Regions from separate parts of the Verrucosispora sp. WMMA2044 genome, predicted to be linked through region 3. Evidence: riboswitches for the same ligand, from Rfam matches in the RefSeq annotation. Region 3 holds a riboswitch; each other region holds the start of a gene.
The links. A riboswitch is a leader RNA that binds a small molecule or an ion and turns the genes downstream of it on or off. The one in region 3 is predicted to bind cyclic di-AMP.
Positions count from the first base shown of each region.

Region 1 (4,948 bases), 1.4 Mb from region 3:
CGCGGCACGCACCGCGTCACCGGAGAGCGGTTGGTCACTGGTGACGATCACCTGACCGGTGGCCAGGTCCACCTGGACGTCGCTGACTCCCTCGATCGCACCGATCTCGGTGCTGACCGCGTTGACGCAGTGCCCGCAGGTCATGCCCTGCACCTGGTACGTCGTGCTGACCATGCGACTCTCCTCACCAACTCGCCAGGGTGGCCGAGCACCACCCGATACCCGTAGGGGGTATCTACGACATCGACCGTACCATACCCCCTGGGGGTAGGCTATTCTTGTCGGCATGAGCACACCCGCGCCGATCCGTGGTTACACCGCCAGCAAGGACCAACTCCTGGCCCGGCTGCGCCGCGTGGAGGGCCAGGTGCGCGGCATCGAGAAGATGGTCGACGACGATCGCTACTGCATCGACGTGCTCACCCAGATCTCCGCCATCCAGGCCGCGCTGGACAAGGTCGCCCTCGGTCTGCTCGACGGGCACGCCCGGCACTGCATGCACGAAGGTGCCGCCGAGGGGCGCGCCGACGAGATGGCGACCGAGATGATGGCCGCCGTGGGCCGGCTCATGAAGCGCGGCTGACCCGACCCGCCGACATACCCTCGCGAACGGCGTCGGGAGGTCGGGCTGGTTACCATTCGCACACGATGGCCAGCCGAAATCCGTGCCGCGCGGCCCGAGGTCGCCGGCGGGCACCCGCCCCTGCCCCCGCCGCCGTCGCGAACCCCTCCACAGCTCACGGTACGCAGCCACCCCGCCACCTTCCGGCCATTCGGGCTGCCCTTCGACACGGTCGTCCGGCGGCAGTGAACCGTCTCGCCCATCGACACGTACTCAGCCCTGAAATCGTTGGGAGACACTGAATGGGCGCCGACCACACCCGTTCCGCTCCGCCCACCCCGCCCCGGGTGCGGCGGATCCTCGTCGTGACGGTGGTCCCCCTCTTCCTCGCCACCCTGGTCGCCGCGATCGTGCTCTGGCCCCGGGACGCCCCACGTCCCGAGGCCACCGACGACACCCCCCGCTACCACGGCACGGTCACCCGGGTGGTGAGCGAGCCCTGCCCGCCCAACCCGGTGGTGCCCGAGGGCACACCGACGACCGCGGCGGGCCCCTGCGGCACGGTCACCGTGCGGGTGCAGACCGGCCCGGACGCCGGCCAGGAGGTGCAGACGCCCATCCCGAGCGGGCCGGGAGCACCCCGCATCGACGTCGGCGACGACATCATCCTGGTCTCGCTGATCGACCCGGAGGACCCGTCGGTCAGCACCTACAACATCGCCGAACACCAGCGCGGCAAGCCGCTGGTGTGGCTGGCCGTGCTCTTCGCCGCCGCCATCGTCGCCTTCGGGCGGCTACGGGGCCTGGCGGCGCTGGGTGGCCTGGCGGCCAGCTTCGCGATCCTGCTGACCTTCGTGCTGCCCGGCATCAGCGCCGGCCGGCCGCCGCTCGCGGTCGCCATCGTCGGCGCCTCGTTGATCATGTTCGTGGTGCTGTACCTGACCCACGGCATCTCCGCGCAGACCTCGGTGGCCGTACTCGGCACGCTCGCCAGTCTGGTCCTCACCGGCCTGCTCGGGCTGGCCGCCACCGGGGCCACCCACCTGACCGGATTCGGCAGCGAGGACGCCACCACCCTGTCCATGTTCCGCGCCGACGTCGACCTGCACGGCCTGCTGCTCGCCGGCATCATCATCGGCTCGCTGGGCGTGCTCGACGACGTCACGGTCACCCAGGCCGCCGCGGTCAACGAGCTGCGTCACGCCAACCCGAACCTCTCCCGTCGGGAGCTGTACCGCTCGGCCACCCGGGTCGGGCGGGCCCACATCGCCTCGGTGGTGAACACCATCGTGCTGGCGTACGCCGGCGCCTCGCTGCCACTGCTGCTCCTGCTGACCGCGGACTCCCGCGCGCTGGGCCAGATCCTGACCAGCGAGTTCCTCACCACGGAGATCGTCCGAAGCGTGGTGGCCACGCTCGGGCTGATCGCCGCGGTACCGCTGACCACGGCGCTGGCGGCGGTCGTCACGACCGCCGGACGCGGCGAGGCCGGCGCCCACACGGGTGAACCCACCCCCCTGGTCCCCCGGCCGGCGACGGACCGGGCCGAGGCGCTCCGCGCGCTGAGCACCCCACCCACCCGCAACACGTCCCCCGCCACCCCCTCGGGGTGGCCCGACCCGGACAGGAGCACGGACACCACATGGTGACACTCCTCAACGTGACCGCCCCTGCCGATGCGGCTCGAAACCGTGTCGCTGGTCACTCAAAGCGATTACGAAATGACGCATCTCGTCGGGTTCGGGGCGTAGAAGCACAGATGGACTGTCGGGTAACCTCACTGCCGGTCACCGCCGAAGGCGCGCAGCGGCGCCTGCGGTGCCACCGCCCAATCGCCCTCGGGCGAGCCGGGGACCCAGGTAGGTGGGGTGAATCCGCGAAAGCGGTAGGGGCCACTTCCGTCCCGAACCCGTCAGCTAACCCGGTCGGCGGTCGATGGAAGGGAAAACAGTGACGGCACCCCTACGCCGCTGGTTGACACCCGTGGTGGCCGTGCTCGCCGCGTTCGCCGTGTTCGCCGGTCCGATGCCGGCCACGGCCGCGCCGAACGACCCCAAACCGGCGGAGCACGACGACGACCCGCCGATGCTCAACGATCTGATCGAGGCGACCACCCGGGACTACTCCAAGGCCAAGGCCAAGCTGGAGAAGTCCAAGAAGCGCCAGCTCCGACTGGCGGTCGAGGTCCGCTCCGCTCAGGCCGACCTGGACGCGCTCTCCCCGCAGGTCGCCCAGATCGCCACCCAGTCCTACCGGACCGGCCGGGTCGGCGCGATCGCCATGTTGTTGCAGAGCAGCGCACCGGACTCGTTCATCAACCGGGCCTCCGCGCTTGACGAGCTGAACCTGGTGAACGACAAGAAGCTGGGCGAGGTCAACGCGATCAAGCTCCGTGCCGAGCAGGCCAAGCTCGCGCTCGACGCCGAGGTGCGCGAGCAGAAGAAGCTGACCAACGACATGGCGCGCAAGAAGAGCGAGGCGGAGAAGTCCCTCCGGCTGGTCGGCGGTGTCGGCCTGACCGGCGGACTGGTGGACGCCACCTCGCCGGTGGCCCGGATCGGGCCGAACCGGTCCTCGGACGGCGGCTGGAAGCCCGAGTCGTGCAGCCAGAACGACCCCACCACGTCGGGCTGCATCACGCCCCGGACGCTGCACATGTACAAGGAGGTCAAGCGGGCCGGGTTCAACCGGTTCGTCGGCTGCTTCCGACCGGGTGACAAGTTCGAGCACCCCAAGGGCCGGGCCTGCGACTGGTCGTTGCAGAACAGCGGCTTCAGCCCGTGGCACAACAACGACACCCGGATCTACGGCAACAACCTGGCGGCCTTCCTGGTCCGCAACGCCGACCGGCTGGGCGTCTACTACGTGATCTGGAACCGGCAGATCTGGTTCGCGGCGACGGAGCGCTGGAGTTCCTACAGCGGACCGTCCAACCACACCGACCACGTGCACGTGTCACTGCTCTGATCGCCCGACACGACGCGCCGAGGGCCGTCCCACCAACCGTGGTGGGACGGCCCTCGTCGTTCAGGACGTCGTCGTCGGTCGCGGATCAGGGCGCGGTCGCCATCGCGCCGGTCAGTTCGGCGGGTTCCGCGGCCACCGCCCGCACCTCACCGGCGGCCAGCCGGTAGGACATGCCGACCACCGCGCATCGCCCGGCGGCCACCTCCGCCGCGAGGGTCGCCGAGGAGTCCAGCATCGTCTCGACGGTACGCGCGATGTGGATGTCGACGATCTCGTCCAGCTCGTGCACCCCGGCGTCCTGTGCTCGGCGCAGGCTCGGCACCACCGCGTCGACCACGGCGCCCAGATGCCCGGGGGGCGTGGTGTCGGTGGCCAGTGCCTCGCGGGCCGCCTGGACGGCGCCGCACGAGTCGTGGCCCAGCACCACCACCAGCGGCGTACGCAGCACGGCCACCGCGTACTCCACGCTGCCCAGCACCTCCGGCCCGACGGTGTGCCCGGCGGTACGGACCACGAAGAGGTCGCCCAGCCCGCGATCGAAGATGATCTCGGCGGCGAGCCGGGAGTCGGAACAGCCGACGATCACCGCGAAGGGATGCTGCTCGGTCGCGACGGCGGCCCGACGCCCGGCGTTCTGGTTGGGATGCCGCAGCGCGTCGGTGACGAATCGACGGTTGCCGGCGAGCAGTTCGGCGAGGGCCCGCTGCGGGGCACCGGGATGATCCACGCTGAGCACCTCGCGGTCCGGACCGGGTTGCGGACCGAGCGTTCCGGGTCGACTCATCCGGCTGCACCTCGTCTCTGGGAGGAATGCCTGGTCATCCCGGCCGACGCTGGTCACGGGCTGCCATCACGGTCACACGCGACCTAACGCACGTCAAGCTATACGTGATATGTATTTCATGCATCAGTCGACGCTTGCGCTCGGCCGGGCCGGCGTCGGCGACGGCGCGAGCCGAGGTAGCCGAACGGCAGGTCATACGATGGCGGACATGGCGAGCACTGACGGACGGGGAAACGCGCGAAACTGGACGTTTCTCACGAACCACGCGCACGTCCTGCTCGCCATCGCCCGTAACCCCACCGCCCGGCTACGGGACGTCGCGACCGAGGTCGGCGTCACGGAACGTGCCGCCCAGGCGATCGTCGCCGACCTGGAGGCCGGCGGCTACCTGCATCGCACCCGGGTGGGTCGGCGCAACGAGTACACCCTGAACCCCGCCGGACGGTTCCGGCACCCGGCGGAGGCCGACCACGAGGTCGGTGATCTGCTGGCCCTCTTCACCAAGGAACAGGTCACCGGCACCGCCGAGGGATGAGTCGACGGACATCTGGTCGGACGACGTGGCGCGCTTCACCCACCCCGAACGATCGCGGCGCTGCGGTCCCGCCGAAGGCGGGATAGGTTGGGTTCCGTGC
Region 1 covers NZ_CP114913.1:4,976,212-4,981,159, forward strand. Annotated here, with positions in the region: gene O3597_RS22575 (copper ion binding protein) at 1-174, opposite strand, end outside; gene O3597_RS22580 (metal-sensitive transcriptional regulator) at 287-583, shown strand; gene O3597_RS22585 (YibE/F family protein) at 865-2,211, shown strand; cyclic di-AMP (ydaO/yuaA leader) riboswitch at 2,378-2,509, shown strand; gene O3597_RS22590 (hypothetical protein) at 2,513-3,529, shown strand; gene O3597_RS22595 (carbonic anhydrase) at 3,615-4,313, opposite strand; gene O3597_RS22600 (helix-turn-helix domain-containing protein) at 4,513-4,848, shown strand; gene O3597_RS22605 (hypothetical protein) at 4,945-4,948, shown strand, end outside.
Region 1: it holds a riboswitch for cyclic di-AMP, as region 3 does, so the genes downstream of both, O3597_RS22590 (hypothetical protein) here and O3597_RS15990 (C39 family peptidase) in region 3, are expected to answer to the same signal.

Region 2 (4,948 bases), 2.6 Mb from region 3:
CGGCCGCCTCCAGGCGCGGCATCCGCACCGTGAACACCTCGCCGTCGACGAGTGCCAACGCGGGCTTGTCGGCCCGGCTGACCACCACGTTCTCGGCACCGGAGGCGTGCAGGTCGTACATCGCGCGGGTGAGCTGTTCCTCGTCGTCGCCCTCGGCCCGCCCGTCGGCGATCAGCTCCTCGTGACTGACCTTGAGGAAGAAGACCCCGCTTTCCAGGACGGCCGTCAGGTGCTCGCCGCAGAGGTCCACCACCACCCGGCCGCCGTTGGCGCCGAGATCGGCGGCAAAACGCCGGTAGAGGTCGGCGGGGACCAGGGACGGATGGTTCGGGCCGCTCAACACGCTCACCGGCGCGCGCAGGCCCTCGCCGAGCGCGAGGTTGTACAGCTCGTCCAGCTCGTGCCGGCTCAACGGTTGGCCGATCACGTCGACGACCTCCCGACGGGTACCTTCGCGACGGTCGTGCACGTACCCGCCGGTGCCACCGGAGTCGCGGGCCACCACCTTGAGGTCGACCCCCTCGCTGACCAGCAACGGCTCCAGCACCTGCCCGACCTCGCCCCCGAGTGCCGCGCAGAGCACCACGTCGACGCCGAGGGACAGCACCATCCTGGCCTGCCACACCCCCTGCCCGCCCGGGTGCAGGTGCAGCTCCGGTGCGTCGCTCGGCTGGTCGATGGTGACGGTCAGCAGCGGGGTCGGCGCGAAGATCATGACGCGGCCGCTCATGAACGCACTCCGTGGTCCGTACCGTCGCCGGGCCTGGCGATTCGCTCGTCCATGGGCGTTCCTCCCGCTAGCGGACAAATACCGCTTACTGGTACGACGGTATCCAACGAGACGCGTCGACGCGCGCCGAAGGGACGGTGCCCGGCCGGCCGACGGAAAAACGCAACGCCGGGTGAACCGCTCGTGAAGAGCGGTTCACCCGGCGCGACGAGGAGGTCAGTACACCGACAGGTGAACGTGGTTGGTGTGGTCGCTGGACGGGTCACCGCGGGCACCGCTGTACGACTTCCAGCCGCTGCTGGGCAACCAGATCTGCCTGTACCAGATCACGTAGAGCACCGCGAGCCGGTCGGCGTTGTTGACGAAGTACGCCGCCAGGTTGTTGCCGTAGGTCCGGTCACCTCCGGTCGCGTCCCCGCCGAAGCCCTTCTTCTGGGCCGCGAAGTCGCAGGCCCGACCCTTCGGGTGCTCGCCCGAGCCGCCGGAGCGGTAGCAGGAGACGTACCGGGTGAAGCCAGCCGACTTGGCCTGCTTCAGCGCGTGCAGGGTGCGTGGGGTGATGCAGCCGTTGGCCGGGGTGGGGTCGTTGACGCTGCACGACTCCGAGGGCCACGACCCGTCGGAGTTACGCGGAGCGGGCTTGGCGGTGGGACTCGACCCGCCGCTACGCGACGGTGACCGGGCGGCCCGTTCGGCGGCCCTGGCCCGCTCGGCCGCCTCGTCCCGCTCGATGGCCACGGTCAACGCCCGCTCGGCCTGGTCCTTGCGCTTGGCCATCACGGCCACCTGCTTGCGCTGTTCCTGGATCTCCGCGTCCAGGGCCAGCTTGGTGGCGCTGACCTCGTCCCGGGCGGTCTGGAGTTCCCGCAGCGCACGGTCCTCATTGGCGGCCACCGCGTCCAGCGCCGCCGCCCGGTCCATGAAACCGGCCGGTGACCCGCTGTTGAGCAGCGCCGACGCGGCACCCAGCCGTCCGGTGCGGTACGCCTGCGCGGCGATCTCGGCGACCTTGGTACCGCGCTCGGCGACCTGGCTCTCGGTCGTCTTGAGCTGCTCGGCCAGCTTCTTCTGTCGCTTCACCGAGCGGTCGAGCGCCGTCTTGGCGTCGAGATAGCCCTTGCTGGCCGCCTCCAACTGGGCCCGTAGTGCCGGGGTGCCGCCCTCGTCGTCCACATCTCCCGGTGCCGCCGCGCGCAACGCCTGCGGTGCGGCGGTCGCTGGGGAGAAGGGAGCCAGCGCGACGCCGAGGGTGAGGGCGAGCGCGGCGGCGATCAGGGCCGCCGTACGGGCGGCCGGTCTTACCGTTGCCACTGCTGGCATGCACATGTCCTTCCGTCAGCCGCCGACCGGGTTAGCTGACGGGTTCGGGACGGAAGATCCCTACCGCTGGCGCGGATACACCCCAGGAACGTGGTTCCCCGGTTCGCCCTGGCGGGCGATTAGGCGGCGGCCGCCGCCGGCACCGGTGGGTGCCGCCTGGCGGTGGCCGGGTCAGAGCCTACCGGTGCGCACGTGACCGGTGCAGCTGCTGTTACTGCTGGTGTTCGGTTGTTGACTAGTAGACCAGAGCAAATCGGACAATAACCTACTTTTCTCCGATTGGCCTGGTCACCACCGCACCGACCCGCAACCCCCGGGGTCGGTACGCGGCTCGACCTGGAGGGTCGCGTGTTCGATCTGGAAGTCCTCGTGCAGCGCCGAGCGGGCCGCCGCCAGGACGGTGCCGACATCGGCGTCCGGACTGACGGTCAGGTGTGCGGAGGCGACCTCCATTCCGGAGGTCAACGTCCAGACGTGCAGGTCGTGGACGCCGGCCACGCCCGGTACCGCGGCCAGCCGGTCGTGCACCGCGGTGACCTGCAGGTGCTCCGGTGCGGCCTGGACCAGGATGCGTACCGCTGCCCGGCCCAGGCGCCAGGTGCGGGGCAGGATGAACACGGCGATCGCGACCGCCACCAGCGGATCGGCCCACCACCAGTCGGTCACGGCGATCAGCAGGGCGGCCGCGATCACGCCCAGCGAGCCCAGCAGGTCCGCCAGCACCTCCAGGTAGGCCCCCCGCAGGTTGATGCTCTCCCGCGCCCCCGGGCGCAACAGCGCGAACGCGGCGACGTTGGCGAGCAGGCCGAGCGCCGCCACCACCAGAACCGGGCCGGCGAGCACCTCGGGCGGATCCCCGAATCGACGTACCGCCTCGATCAGCACGTACACCGCGACGCCGGAGAGCAGTACGGCGTTGGCCAGGGCCGCGAGCACCTCCAGCCGGTAGAGCCCGAAGGTGCGTTGTGGGTCGGTGTCGGCCCGCCGGGTGGCGGCCACGGCCGCGAGGGCCATGCCGATGCCCAGCACATCGGTGAACATGTGCCCGGCGTCGGAGAGCAGGGCCAGCGAACCGGTCCGTAAAGCGGTGCCTGCCTCGATCAGCATCAGGGCGCTGAGCAGGGCGAACGCCGCCCACAGCCGGCCGGAGTGGCGGTGTGCGGCGGTTGAGACCGCAGCGTGGTGGTGGTCATGGCCGGCGCCCACCCAGACACCTTGCGTCGTCAGGCGGGCCGGGGACGGACCTATGCCAACATCGCTATGAGTGCAATCGTCGGCTCGCGATCTCAACCGGTCGCCTCGACGGTGGTCAACCGCTGGGTGGCCCGGGACAGCGCGACGTAGAGAGTACGGACACCGGCGCCGGGCTCCGCCCGGATCTCCGCCGGGGCGACCAGCACCACCCCGTCGTACTCCATGCCCTTGGCCTCCAGGCTGGTCACCACCTGCAACCGATCGCCGCCATGGGCTCCCAGCCAGGCCGCGACCTGGTCCCGTCGCGGCACCGGCGTGATCACCCCGACGGTGCCCTCCACCTCGCCGAGCAGGGCGCTGGCGGCCGTCACGACGGTGGTCTCCAACTCGGGCGCCGGCACCACGAGCCGCACCGGATCGATCCCGGTGGAGCGGACCGCGGTGGGCAGCGCGAGATCGGGGTACGCCCGCCGGATCTCGGCCGCCGCCACCGCGAAGATCTCGGCCGAGTTGCGGTAGTTCGTGGTGAGCGTGAAGCGGTGCCGACGACGGCGCCCCAGCGCCTGGTCGCGGGCCCGGGCCAACTCCTGCGGATCCCCCGTCCACGCGGTCTGCGCCGGGTCGCCCACCACCGTCCAGGACGCCAACCGGCCGCGCCGGCCCACCATCCGCCACTGCATCGGTGAGACGTCCTGGGACTCGTCGACCACCAGGTGGGCGTAGTCGCGGTAATCCTCGGGGCGCTCCCGGGCGGCCTGCCGGGCGGCCCGCTGCCGGTCGGCGAACGTGCTCAGCTCGCGTACCCCACCGGCCAACTGGAACGGGTCCCGCTTCCGGCGGGCAGCGCGCATCGGCTTGCCGAGCAGCGCGTCCAGCTCGTCCAGCAGCGCGACGTCGGCGACGGTCAGACCATCCGTGGCCAACCCCCGGTAGGCCGAGCCGAGCAGCCGGATCTCGGCGCCGGAGAGCAGTCCCGCGCCGTACCGGCGCAACCGCTGCGGATCGGCCAACCAGGCGAGCACGTGCCGCGGATGCAGCCGGGGCCACCACGCCTTCAGGAAGTCGCGGAAATCGGTCCGGTCGATCAGCTCGTCCTCGAAGGCGCGCTGCTCGGGCAACCCGGCGATGCCCAGCCGGCGGGCCTGCGCCCAGAGCGCGGCGAGCACGCCGTCGAAGCCGGCCCGACGCACCTCGTTGCGGCGGGCGCCACGAGGCAGCGCCCGCTCCCGGATGGCGTCCAGCTCGGCCCGCTCCAGCCGCAGCAGCGTGCCCCGGTACAGCAGGCGCAGCTCGGGCGGGGCGTCGGGCACCGCGTCCCGGGCGGCCCGTTCCAGCACCCGGCGCATCCGCAGCGAACCCTTGACCGCCGCCACCTCGGGCGGGTCGGTGCGGGTGGCCACCACCCCGGGGAACAGGGTGCCCAGCGAGTGCAGGGTGGCGGTGTCCTCACCAAGCGACGGCAGCACCGAGGCGATGTACTCGACGAAGACCGAGGAGGGGCCGATCACCAGGATGCCGCCCCCGGCGTACCGGCTGCGGTCGGTGTAGAGCAGGTATGCCGCGCGATGCAGCGCCACCGCCGTCTTGCCGGTGCCCGGGCCACCGGAGACGATCGTGACGCCCGAGCCGGGGGAGCGGATCGCCTCGTCCTGCTCGCGCTGGATGGTGGCCACGATGTCCCGCATGCCGCGACCGGTGGTCCGG
Region 2 covers NZ_CP114913.1:955,290-960,237, forward strand. Annotated here, with positions in the region: gene O3597_RS04405 (PfkB family carbohydrate kinase) at 1-730, opposite strand, end outside; gene O3597_RS04410 (hypothetical protein) at 947-2,050, opposite strand; cyclic di-AMP (ydaO/yuaA leader) riboswitch at 2,055-2,186, opposite strand; gene O3597_RS04415 (cation diffusion facilitator family transporter) at 2,339-3,256, opposite strand; gene O3597_RS04420 (AAA family ATPase) at 3,337-4,948, opposite strand, start outside.
Region 2: it holds a riboswitch for cyclic di-AMP, as region 3 does, so the genes downstream of both, O3597_RS04410 (hypothetical protein) here and O3597_RS15990 (C39 family peptidase) in region 3, are expected to answer to the same signal.

Region 3 (4,948 bases):
GGTTCCGGGTGCCCCGAACCGGCCCCTGGCGGCCCCTTGGCGATCTACGTAGACCCGGTGGAGGGGACATGGAACGCGAGCAGCCTTCCGACCTGCACGAGTTGATCCGTACGCAGCTCCGCCGGCTGCGAGCCGCGGCCGGCATGAACCAGGAGGAATTCGGTCGGCGGACGAACTACTCGGCGTCGCTGGTGTCCGCTGTGGAGGTGGGCACCCGTCCCCTCGACCGGCCGTACGCGAAGCGGGCCGACGAGGTGCTTCAGACCGGGGGCATGTTCGAGGAGTTGCTGCGCACGGCGGAGGTGCTGCGCCAACCCTCGTGGTTCCTGCCCTACCTGGAGGCCGAGCGCAACGCCCGGCAGCTCCGCTGTTACCAGCCGACGCTGGTGCCGGGCCTGCTCCAGACCGAGCGCTACGCCCGCGCGGTGATCCGGACCGACGCCGCGCTGACCGAGGCGGGGGTGGAGCGTCGGCTGGCCAACCGGATGGCCCGGCAGGCGGTGCTGGAGCAGGACGACCCGCCGCAACTCGTCGCGGTGATCGACGAGGTGGTGCTGCGGCGGGTCGACGAGGAGCTGAAGGACGTGCTGGTCGAGCAGGTGCACCACCTCATGGAGCTGGCCACCCGGCCCAACATCAGCGTGCACCTGGTGCCCACCGGCGTCGGCATGCACATCGGACTGACCGGCCCCTTCACCCTGGCGAGGGGCGCGGACGGCGGCTGGGTGGCTAATCTCGAAACTCAACTTGGCGGCGTTCTCGCCGACAAGGACGACGACCTGACCGCCCTGCTGTCCCGGTGGGAGACGGTGCGCAACGAGGCACTGTCCGGCCGCCAGTCGATCGAGCTGATGAAGGATGTGGTGAAGCCGTGGATCTGAACGGCGCGACCTGGCGCAAGTCCACCCGCAGCGGCGCCGGCGGCGGCGACTGTGTGGAGGTCGCCGACAACCTGACGGGCATCGTGCTGGTCCGCGACACCAAGGATCGCGACGGCGGCACGCTGGCCTTCACCCCGGCGGCCTGGGCGAGCTTCGTCGGCCAGGCGAAGCAGCACGGCCCGCACGCCTGACGTACGTACCCGGAAGCCCTCGGCCGGCGGGCCGAGGGCTTCCGGGTGTGCAGCGGGACCGGTGCGATCAGGCCGAGTAGCCGCGGGTGGCGGCCCAGTTGGCCAGGTCGATGGTGCTGAGCCAGTACGACGGGTACGAGGCGTCCGCCGAGTCGGCGATCTTCACCAGCCGCCCGGAGTCCTTGTAGCCGACCACGGCGATGTAGTGCCCGCCGGGGAAGGAGTGCCAGCGGCCGTCGGTGTCGGTGACGGTGCCGGCGACGTTCACCACGACGCCCCGCCCGTCGCTGACGGCGGTGACGACGTCCGCCTGGAGCTGGTCCATCTGGGCCGGGCTGGCCGCACCGCCACGGATCATCGTGGTCTCGTACGGGTCGCCCTTGACGACGGCGTTGAGGACGCGGGTGGTGTCCTCGGCCGAGTTGGTGCCCGCGAACGTGGTGCCGAGCTGGCTGGCCAGGGCGTCCTGGCTGCGCGCGACACCGGCGGCGCTCAGCGCGTTACGCACCGCGGCGGGACCGCAGTAGTAGCCGTTGATCTGGGCCTGGTGGTCGTACGCCAGGACCTTCGAGGCGGGCGGCTTCGGTGCCGCCTTCTTGCTGGTCAGATCCGGGTCCGGGGTGGCCGAGCTGGGCTTCGGCGACGGCGAGGCGGTGGCGCTTGCCGGTGCCGGGCTGGCCGGCGCGGCGCTGCTCGGCGCGGCGCTGCTCGGTGCGGCGCTGCTCGGTGCGGCGGTCGACGGCGCGACCTCCGCCTGGCTCGGCGCGGCCACCGTGTCGCCGGACAGTTCGGCGGCGGTGGTGGCCTGCGCGGGGGCCGGGGTGTTCCCGGTGCCGGCGAGGGCGGCTCCGGTGCCGGTGGCCAGGACGAGGGCCACGGCGGATCCGGCAACGAGCTGATAGGGGCGTTCGCTGACCAGCCGGCGGAGCCGGCGGGAAAGGGTGTGCTTCACGGATTCCTCCACGGGCTGAGGGGAGAACGGCACACCGGCTCCGGCGGTCGGGTCGGCAACGGGACGCCGACGACCGCCCGGGCGAGCGGGACAGGCCGTTCAAGGGGTACGCCCGGAAGAACCCGGGCGGTGGCGATGACCGGGGTCAGCTCGCGGCGGTCGGGCCGGCGAGCACGGGCACCGCGGTGCCGTGGAGGCGGGGGAACGGGGGAATCACATCGGACTGCACGAGGGTTGGTACTCCTTCCGTCACCGCCGACCGGGTTAGCTGACGGATTCGGGCGGGAAGTCGCCCTACCGCGGGCCGAGGCTCGCGGATTCACCCCAGTGGTGCAGTGGGTCCCCGGTTCGTGAGTTCACGATTGAGCGGGTCGGTACGGCGTCGCTTCCTGCGATCGGTTACCGCACCGGACGCGCTGACACTACTGGCCGGTCACCTCGAAGCCAACCCGCTCTGACCTGCTTAAACATGATCGAGCCAGGCAATTTTCGGGTAACCGGGAACTGGCGTCACTCAATGGGACCGACGGCATCCCGGGCGCCTTCGGGTGACAACCGGACGGCAGGGGAAAATCTCGCCGGGGATTACTGCGGTAATCGCCTCACCTACGAACAGTGACCGAATTTCGAGCAATGTGACCCAGCTCACGGAATTTCAGCCGAGCCGAGCCGGACGCCAGCGCGGGACCAGGTCGGGCCGCCCGGCGGTGGCTCGACCGGAGACGGGCGGTCGGGTCGGTCGGAGCCGCTCGGCGGCCGCGTACGCCTCGGCGGAGAGGCTGCGGGCCGCCTCGGTGGCCAGTTCCGCCGCCCGCCACAGGTCACGCTCCCGCTCGGCGGCCGATCGATAGGCGGCCAGACGGTTGTCGCGCACCACCCGGGCGAGGACCGCCTCCTGCTCGGCCGGGTGACGTCGGGGGTCCCAACCGGACCGGTGCGCCAGCACGTCGGTGAGCTGTCGGGCGGTCAGGTCACCGCGCCAGTGGGCAGCCATCGCGGCCCGGTGCAGCCAGCGTTCCCGAGCCGCGTACTCGGCCGGGGTGCGCGGGGTGCGCGGGGCCGACAGCCCGGTGACGCCGGCCAGCCGACGGGCGGCGGCCTCCGCCTGGTCGTACGCGGCCCAGGCGCGGTCCAGCTCCGCCTGGGCCACCCGCCACGCCGTACGCCGTCGCTCGGCGTTCTGCCCGGCACCGGCTGCCGCGACCGCCACCTCCCCGGCGTATCGGCGCAGGTCGGCCTCCTCGGTCGCGGCGCGGACCGCATCCTGGTCGGTGGTCTTCTCCACCGGCCCGGCCGGCTCCGGGCGGGCGACCAGCACGGTGAGTACGCCCAGCGCGAGCACCAGCAGAACCGACCAGATGGCGGCGGCGCGTGGCACCTCGATCAGGAACTGGTAGAGAACGGTCTTCTCCATGTCGGCACCTCAAAGACATCGGTACGGCGTCGGTGGTCGTACCGGCAGCGGATGGCGTTGCGGCGCGGTTGCCGGGTTGGCGGGCGGTGCCGCCGGTCATGGCGAGCATCGACGGCGCGACCGGCGGCGACGGGCTGGCCGTGCTCGGCGCCGAGGCGCGGCCGGGCGCGGTCTGGAGGCGCGGAAAGGGTCGCCAGGATCAGGCGTGCGGTGGGGCGCGGGCGACTCGGACACCCGTCACCCGAGCCGGCGACCCCCGCGTGACGCCGGCGGTGCCGCTGTCGAGCGCCGTCAGCCCGGGCTGGCCACCGGCCGCCGGTGGCATCGCGGGAATCCCGGACCCGGCGAAGTCACCGGCGTCCCGCGCGATCGGCGACCCGGTCGCCTCCGCCGCGTCAGCAGCGCGCGGTCCGGTGGACGACGCGGACACCCCGGCCAGGTCGGCGCCACCGGCACCGCGCACGGTCGGCGTCGCCAGGCCGACCGGGTCGAGGCCGGTCACCAGGTCGAGACCGGCCAGGTCGAGGGGTGCGGCGACTTCGCGGGCCAGGTCCGGTGCGACGGCGGCGGCCGGCGATGCGGCGGCGGGTGACTGGTCGGGCAGGGCCCAGGCGCCGAGGGTGAAGGCGGCGGCGACCGCGAGCCCGGTCAGCAGCCGCGCGGCCCAGCGCGCCAACCACCACAGCGGACGGGCGGGCGCGGCGGGAGGCACCTCGTCACGCTACCGCCACCGCCCGCCCGCACACACCGGTCCCCGGGCGTGTCGTACCGTCCGGCGAGTCGGCCACGTACGTCGATACGCGCAGGTCAGCCTGCCGGCCGCCTACCGTCCCTGATGGACGGGGCGGTCCTGCTCCGGGCCGGTGGCGGGGTCCGGGTCGCTGCCACCGGACACCCGCTGGCGCGGCAGCCCGTCCACGACCGGTCCGCCCGGCGTCCCGGATCGCGGGGCACCGTTCGACTCCGTGGCTCGCGCCGTGCCACCCGGCGTCGTGGACCACCCGCCATCCGACGTCGCGGACCGCGCCGCGCCGTTCTGCCGGCCGGGTCGTGGCGGCCGGGACGGGGCCAGGCGGCGCATCATCGGCTGTTCCACGTACCGGTGCAACAGCGCGGCCAGTCCCAGGGTGAGCAGCAGGAAGCCGAACACCGCGACCGGGCCCCACCAGCCGGGCAGGCCCGTGCCCCAGTCGCCGGTCACCCGCAGAATCGTCATGATCACGAAGACGTGCACCAGGTAGAAGGCGAAGGAGACCTCACCCAGCCAGACCATCGGTCGGGAGCGCAGCGGTGAGCGCCGCCCGTGCACGTCCGCGTCGGCCGCCGCGGCGATCACCAGGACGTACGCCGCCGACAGCAGTGCCGCCCAGAATTCCGCCCGGATCCACTGAGCGGCCGCCACCCAGGTCACGACGAAGATCAGACTGGCCAGCGGCAGTCGTGGCCCCCGCCAGCGACCGCGCAGCATGAGTTCGGCGGCGGCCACGCCCATCCAGAACTCCAGCGAACG
Region 3 covers NZ_CP114913.1:3,527,613-3,532,560, forward strand. Annotated here, with positions in the region: gene O3597_RS15980 (helix-turn-helix transcriptional regulator) at 69-881, shown strand; gene O3597_RS15985 (DUF397 domain-containing protein) at 878-1,072, shown strand; gene O3597_RS15990 (C39 family peptidase) at 1,140-2,036, opposite strand; cyclic di-AMP (ydaO/yuaA leader) riboswitch at 2,263-2,403, opposite strand; gene O3597_RS15995 (hypothetical protein) at 2,680-3,438, opposite strand; gene O3597_RS16000 (hypothetical protein) at 3,638-4,150, opposite strand; gene O3597_RS16005 (acyltransferase) at 4,262-4,948, opposite strand, start outside.

Region 4 (4,948 bases), 1.8 Mb from region 3:
GAGTGGGCCGGCACCGGGCGCGCGGCCTGGGGCGTGGCGCCCGCCGGGTCGAGCCAGACCTGGACCGCCGGACGGGCCGCCAGCTCGCTCGGCCCAGCCACCGACTGCTCCCGTCGGGCCAGCATCGCCACGTCGACCGTGAACTCGAACAGGCGCCAGTCGGCGTGCGGGGCGGCCCGCGCCGCGAACGCCAGCCGGGCGACGGTGGCATCGTCCGTGACGGGCCGGGCGCGCCCGGCGACGTACGCCTCGTCGTCGCTCTCCTCCGGCGGGAACGAGTGCAGCGCGTAACGGCCGTCGCGCTCCAGGTCGCGCCGCTTCGGTGAGTCGATCACGAAGCAGTAGAGACCGTCGTCGGTGATCACCGGAGAGACCGGGTGCACCCGGGGTCCGCCGTCGGCGCGGACCGTGGCCAGGTAGCCGAAGCCCGGGCCGTACTGCTGCATGAGAAGGCGGATCCCGTCGGCGAGTCGAGGCTCGTCAGCGGCGAATTCGGACCAGGAAGCCATGCCGACATCCTATCGAACACACGTTCGAAGCGGGTAGTCCGGCACGCGTGTCGCATACCGGCAGCTATGGTGTGGCGATGCTGCTCTCCGACCGCGACCTGGTCTCCGAGATCAAGGCGGGCACCCTGGCGCTCGAACCGTTCGAGCCCACCCTGGTGCAGCCCTCCAGCATCGACGTACGTCTGGACAAACTCTTCCGGGTCTTCAACAACCACCTCTACACCCACATCGACCCGGCCACCCGACAGGACGACCTCACCTCCGCGGTCGAGGTGCCCGACGGCCAGGCGTTCGTGCTGCACCCGGGCGAGTTCGTCCTCGCCTCCACGCTCGAGGTCATCTCGCTGGGCGACCAGCTCGCCGGCCGCCTCGAAGGCAAGTCCAGCCTGGGACGGCTCGGCCTGCTCACCCACTCCACCGCCGGCTTCATCGACCCCGGCTTCTCCGGTCACGTCACCCTGGAACTGTCCAACGTGGCAAACCTGCCGATCACCCTCTGGCCGGGGATGAAGATCGGGCAGCTCTGCATCTTCCGGCTCTCCTCGCCGGCCGAGCATCCGTACGGCTCGGCCGTCTACGGCTCCCGCTATCAGGGTCAGCGCGGCCCGACGCCCAGTCGTGCCTGGCAGAGCTGGCGCACCTGGCCCACCCGCTGACACCGCAGATCCTCAGCCGGGCCGGCCGAAACTGTGCACCGGGCTGCTGTCCAGCCGCTTCATCTTGACCGGTTGACCCGCCCGGGAGGCGTGCACCACCCAGCCGTCGCCGACGTACATCCCGACATGGTGCAGGTCCCGGTAGTAGAAGACCAGGTCGCCGGGGCGCAACGCGCCGCGACTGACCGACTCGGTGACCCGGCGCTGTCTCGCCGCGTTGTGCGGCAGTGCGACACCGGCCCGCGACCAGGCGGCCAACGTCAGCCCGGAACAGTCGTACGCGTCGGGCCCCTCGGCGCCCCAGGAGTACGGCTTGCCGATCTGGGCGCAGGCGAAGGTCACCGCCTCGCCGGCCGCACCACCCGGGTAGCTGGCCGGGCAGGGCGCCGGCCGTAGCGGCCCACCACCACCCTTCCCGTACGCCCGCAGCCGGAGCCGTTGCAACCTGTCGATCTCGGCGTCGATCTGTCGCCGCCGCTCGGCGAGATCAGCCTCGGTACGGGTCAGCTCGCCGATCGTGCGGTCCAGGCCGGCCTTGGCGGCGGCGAGTTCGTCGCGCAGGTCACTCGCGTGCCGCACGTCCTGCTGCTGCACGCGGGCGTACCGGTCGAGCAGCCCGAGCTGCTCGACCACCTCGCCCGGCGACCGGCTGCCGAGCAGCGTGTTGACGACCCGGACCTGTTCGCCCTTGTACGCGCGGGCGGCGAGCTTGCCGACCCGGTCCATGGCCTCGTCCACCTGGCGTTGCAGCGGTGCCATCCGGGCGGCCAGCGCGTCCGCCTCCCGCCGCTTGCCGGCCAGGTCCTGCCGGGTCGCGTTGTGCTGCTCGATGACGGGTTCGAGCCGATTCCAGTCCTCGTCGATCTGGCGCTCGATGTCGGCGACCGTGGGCTCGGCCCGGGCCTGCGTCGCGCCGCCGACCAGCATCACAGCGGTCGCGGCCAGGCCGGCGAGAATGCAGCGGTACCAGCTGGAACGCGGCGCCGCCGTCGGTCGGCCGGGCATCCCCGGCCGCAGTGACGGTGGCCGCGGGGCATGGTCTGCCACCGGGCTCAGCACTCCTTCTTCCGCTACCGCCTACCGGGTTAGCTGACGGGTTCGGGCGGGAAGGGACGCCCTACCGTGACCGTCACGGATTCACCCCGGGTACCTGGTTCCCCGGCTCGCTGACGAGCGATTCGGCGGTGTCGGACCGTTACCGCCCGGGCTGGGCGGACCTGCCAGCGGCCGACGATTGCCCAGCGTAGGGACGATCGGCGTCGATACGCAACACAACCGCACCGTTACCGTGGGTGCTGATACCCGACAACGGCGAGGGCCCCCGTCGACTTGACCGGGGGCCCTCGGGCGTTCCTACGCGACCGCTCAGCGGACGCTGGTGGCGGCTCAGCCGGGGCGGCGGAAACCGGCGACCGGCATGGTCGTGATGGGCGAGACGTTCACCGGCTTGCCGGCGCGAGCCGCGTGCACCATCTGGTTGTTGCCGAGGTACAGCCCGACGTGGCTCACGTCGCTGCGGAAGAAGACCAGATCGCCGGGACGGGCATCGGCGCGGGAGACGGCCTTGCCCTCGTTCCACTGGGCACCGGTGAAGTGGGTGAGGTAGATCCCCGCGGCCTTGTACGCGTACTGGGTCAGACCCGAGCAGTCGAACGAGTTCGGGCCGGTGGCACCCCAGACGTACGGCTTGCCGACCTGGGCGCACGCGGTCCGGATGGCCGTGCGGGCGGCGTCGCTGACCACACCGTTGATGGTCGGGCAGTTGGTGGTCTTCACCGTCGTCACCGGCAGCGACTTCTCCAGCCGCTTGATCTCGGCGTCGATCTGCTTCTTCTTGGCCGCCAGCTGCTTCTGCTTCGCCTCCTGGTCGGCGATCAGGGCGTCGAGCTTGGCCTTCTGGTCGTCGTACTTCTTGCGGATCTTCATGACGCCTTCGAGCTCGCGGCGCTCCTGCGAGGCGAGCCGGTCGAGAAAGGCCATCTGCTCGCCGAGCTCGTTCGGCTTCGAATTGAGCAGGACGACACCGATCTCCTTGGACGGGCCGGTGATGTAGTACCGGGAGGCGAGATCGGCCACCCGGTTCATCGCCAGCTCGGTCTCCAGGGCCAGCGGCTGGATCTTCTTCTCCAGGCTCTTCGACTTCTGCTTGTTGACCCGCAGCTGGGAGCGCACCTTGTTGTACTGCTCGATGGTGGGTTCCAGCTTCTGCCACTGCTTGTCGATCTGGGCCTCGATCTCGTCGACCGAGGGCTCGGCGTACGCGGGGGCGGCGAGCAGGCCGGCACCGACCGCGGCGGCGGCGACCAGGACGACCAGCCCGCGGGCGGCCCTACGCAGGCCACCCGGACGGGATCGTCCCGGCGCACGACGATGGAGGGGCATGGTTGCCACCGGCAGCGTCTCCTTTGCAACCGACCACCGGGCGTCCCGCGAGAGGTATGTGGCGGGATCCGACGACCCATGGCGGTCGGTGCCCCACATTAGGGAACGGTAGGTGGGGAATCAAGGCGACCAACGGCTCATTCACCTTTGCGCGACGGTACGCACACAAAGGGTGTCGGCCGATTCGTTATAGTTACGTACGCCAATACAAAACCGGGCGGGGCGGCACTGGATAGGGGTGCCGCCCCGCCCGGTGTGTTCGGGCCGGTCAGCCGGCCACCGGCGTGGTCTCCTCGGCGCCGCCGACCTGCTCGGGCTTGACCGAGCGGAGCAGAACGCTGGCCACGTCGATGACCTCGACCTGCTCTCCGGCACCCTTGCCGTTCACCCCGTCGGTGAGCATCGTCGAACAGAACGGACAACCGACGGCGACCGTCCTCGCCCCGGTGGACATGGCCTCCTCGACCCGGTCCACGTTGATCCGCTTGCCGATGCGCTCCTCCATCCACATGCGGGCACCACCCGCACCGCAGCAGAAGGAGCGCTCGCTGTTGCGGGGCATCTCGGTCAACTCGCCCTGGATCGCACTGCCGAGCACCTCACGCGGCGGGGTGAAGACCCGGTTGTGCCGGCCGAGGTAGCAGGGATCGTGGTAGGTCACCCCGCCGTCGACCGGCTGCACCGGGGTGAGCCTGCCGGTGGCGACCAGGTGGGCCAGCAACTGGGTGTGGTGCACCACCTCGAACTCGCCGCCCAGCTGGCCGTACTCGTTGCCCAGGGTGTTGAAGCAGTGTGGGCAGGTGGCCACGATCTTGCGCTTGGCCTTCTCCCGGCCCTCGAACGCCTCGTTCAGGGTCTCGACGTTCTGCTGGGCGAGCATCTGGAAGACGAACTCGTTGCCGATGCGGCGGGCCGGGTCACCGGAGCAGGTCTCCCCCTCACCGAGGATGGCGAACGAGACACCCGCCTCGTTGAGCAGGGTCGCGACCGCCCGGGTGGTCTTCTTCGCCCGATCCTCGAACGCGCCGGCGCAGCCCACCCAGAACAGGTACTCGAAGTCCTCGATCTCACCGACCCGGGGCACCTCGAAGTCGAGCCCCTTGGTCCAGTCCTCCCGGGTGTTCTGCGGCGCGCCCCACGGGTTGCCCTTGTTCTCCAGGTTGCGCAGCATCACGCCGGCCTCGGAGGGGAAGCTGGACTCGATGAGCACCTGGTAGCGACGCATGTCGACGATGTGGTCGACATGCTCGATGTCCACCGGGCACTGCTCCACGCAGGCACCGCAGGTGGTGCAGGACCAGAGCACGTCGGGGTCGATGACGCCACCGGACTCGGCGTCACCGATCAGCGGCTTCTCCGCCTCGGCGAGAGCCAGCACGTCGAGGTGGGCGAGTTGCGCCG
Region 4 covers NZ_CP114913.1:5,374,075-5,379,022, forward strand. Annotated here, with positions in the region: gene O3597_RS24490 (pyridoxamine 5'-phosphate oxidase family protein) at 1-509, opposite strand, end outside; gene dcd (dCTP deaminase) at 587-1,165, shown strand; gene O3597_RS24500 (NlpC/P60 family protein) at 1,178-2,212, opposite strand; cyclic di-AMP (ydaO/yuaA leader) riboswitch at 2,225-2,359, opposite strand; gene O3597_RS24505 (C40 family peptidase) at 2,552-3,547, opposite strand; gene O3597_RS24510 ((Fe-S)-binding protein) at 3,816-4,948, opposite strand, start outside.
Region 4: it holds a riboswitch for cyclic di-AMP, as region 3 does, so the genes downstream of both, O3597_RS24500 (NlpC/P60 family protein) here and O3597_RS15990 (C39 family peptidase) in region 3, are expected to answer to the same signal.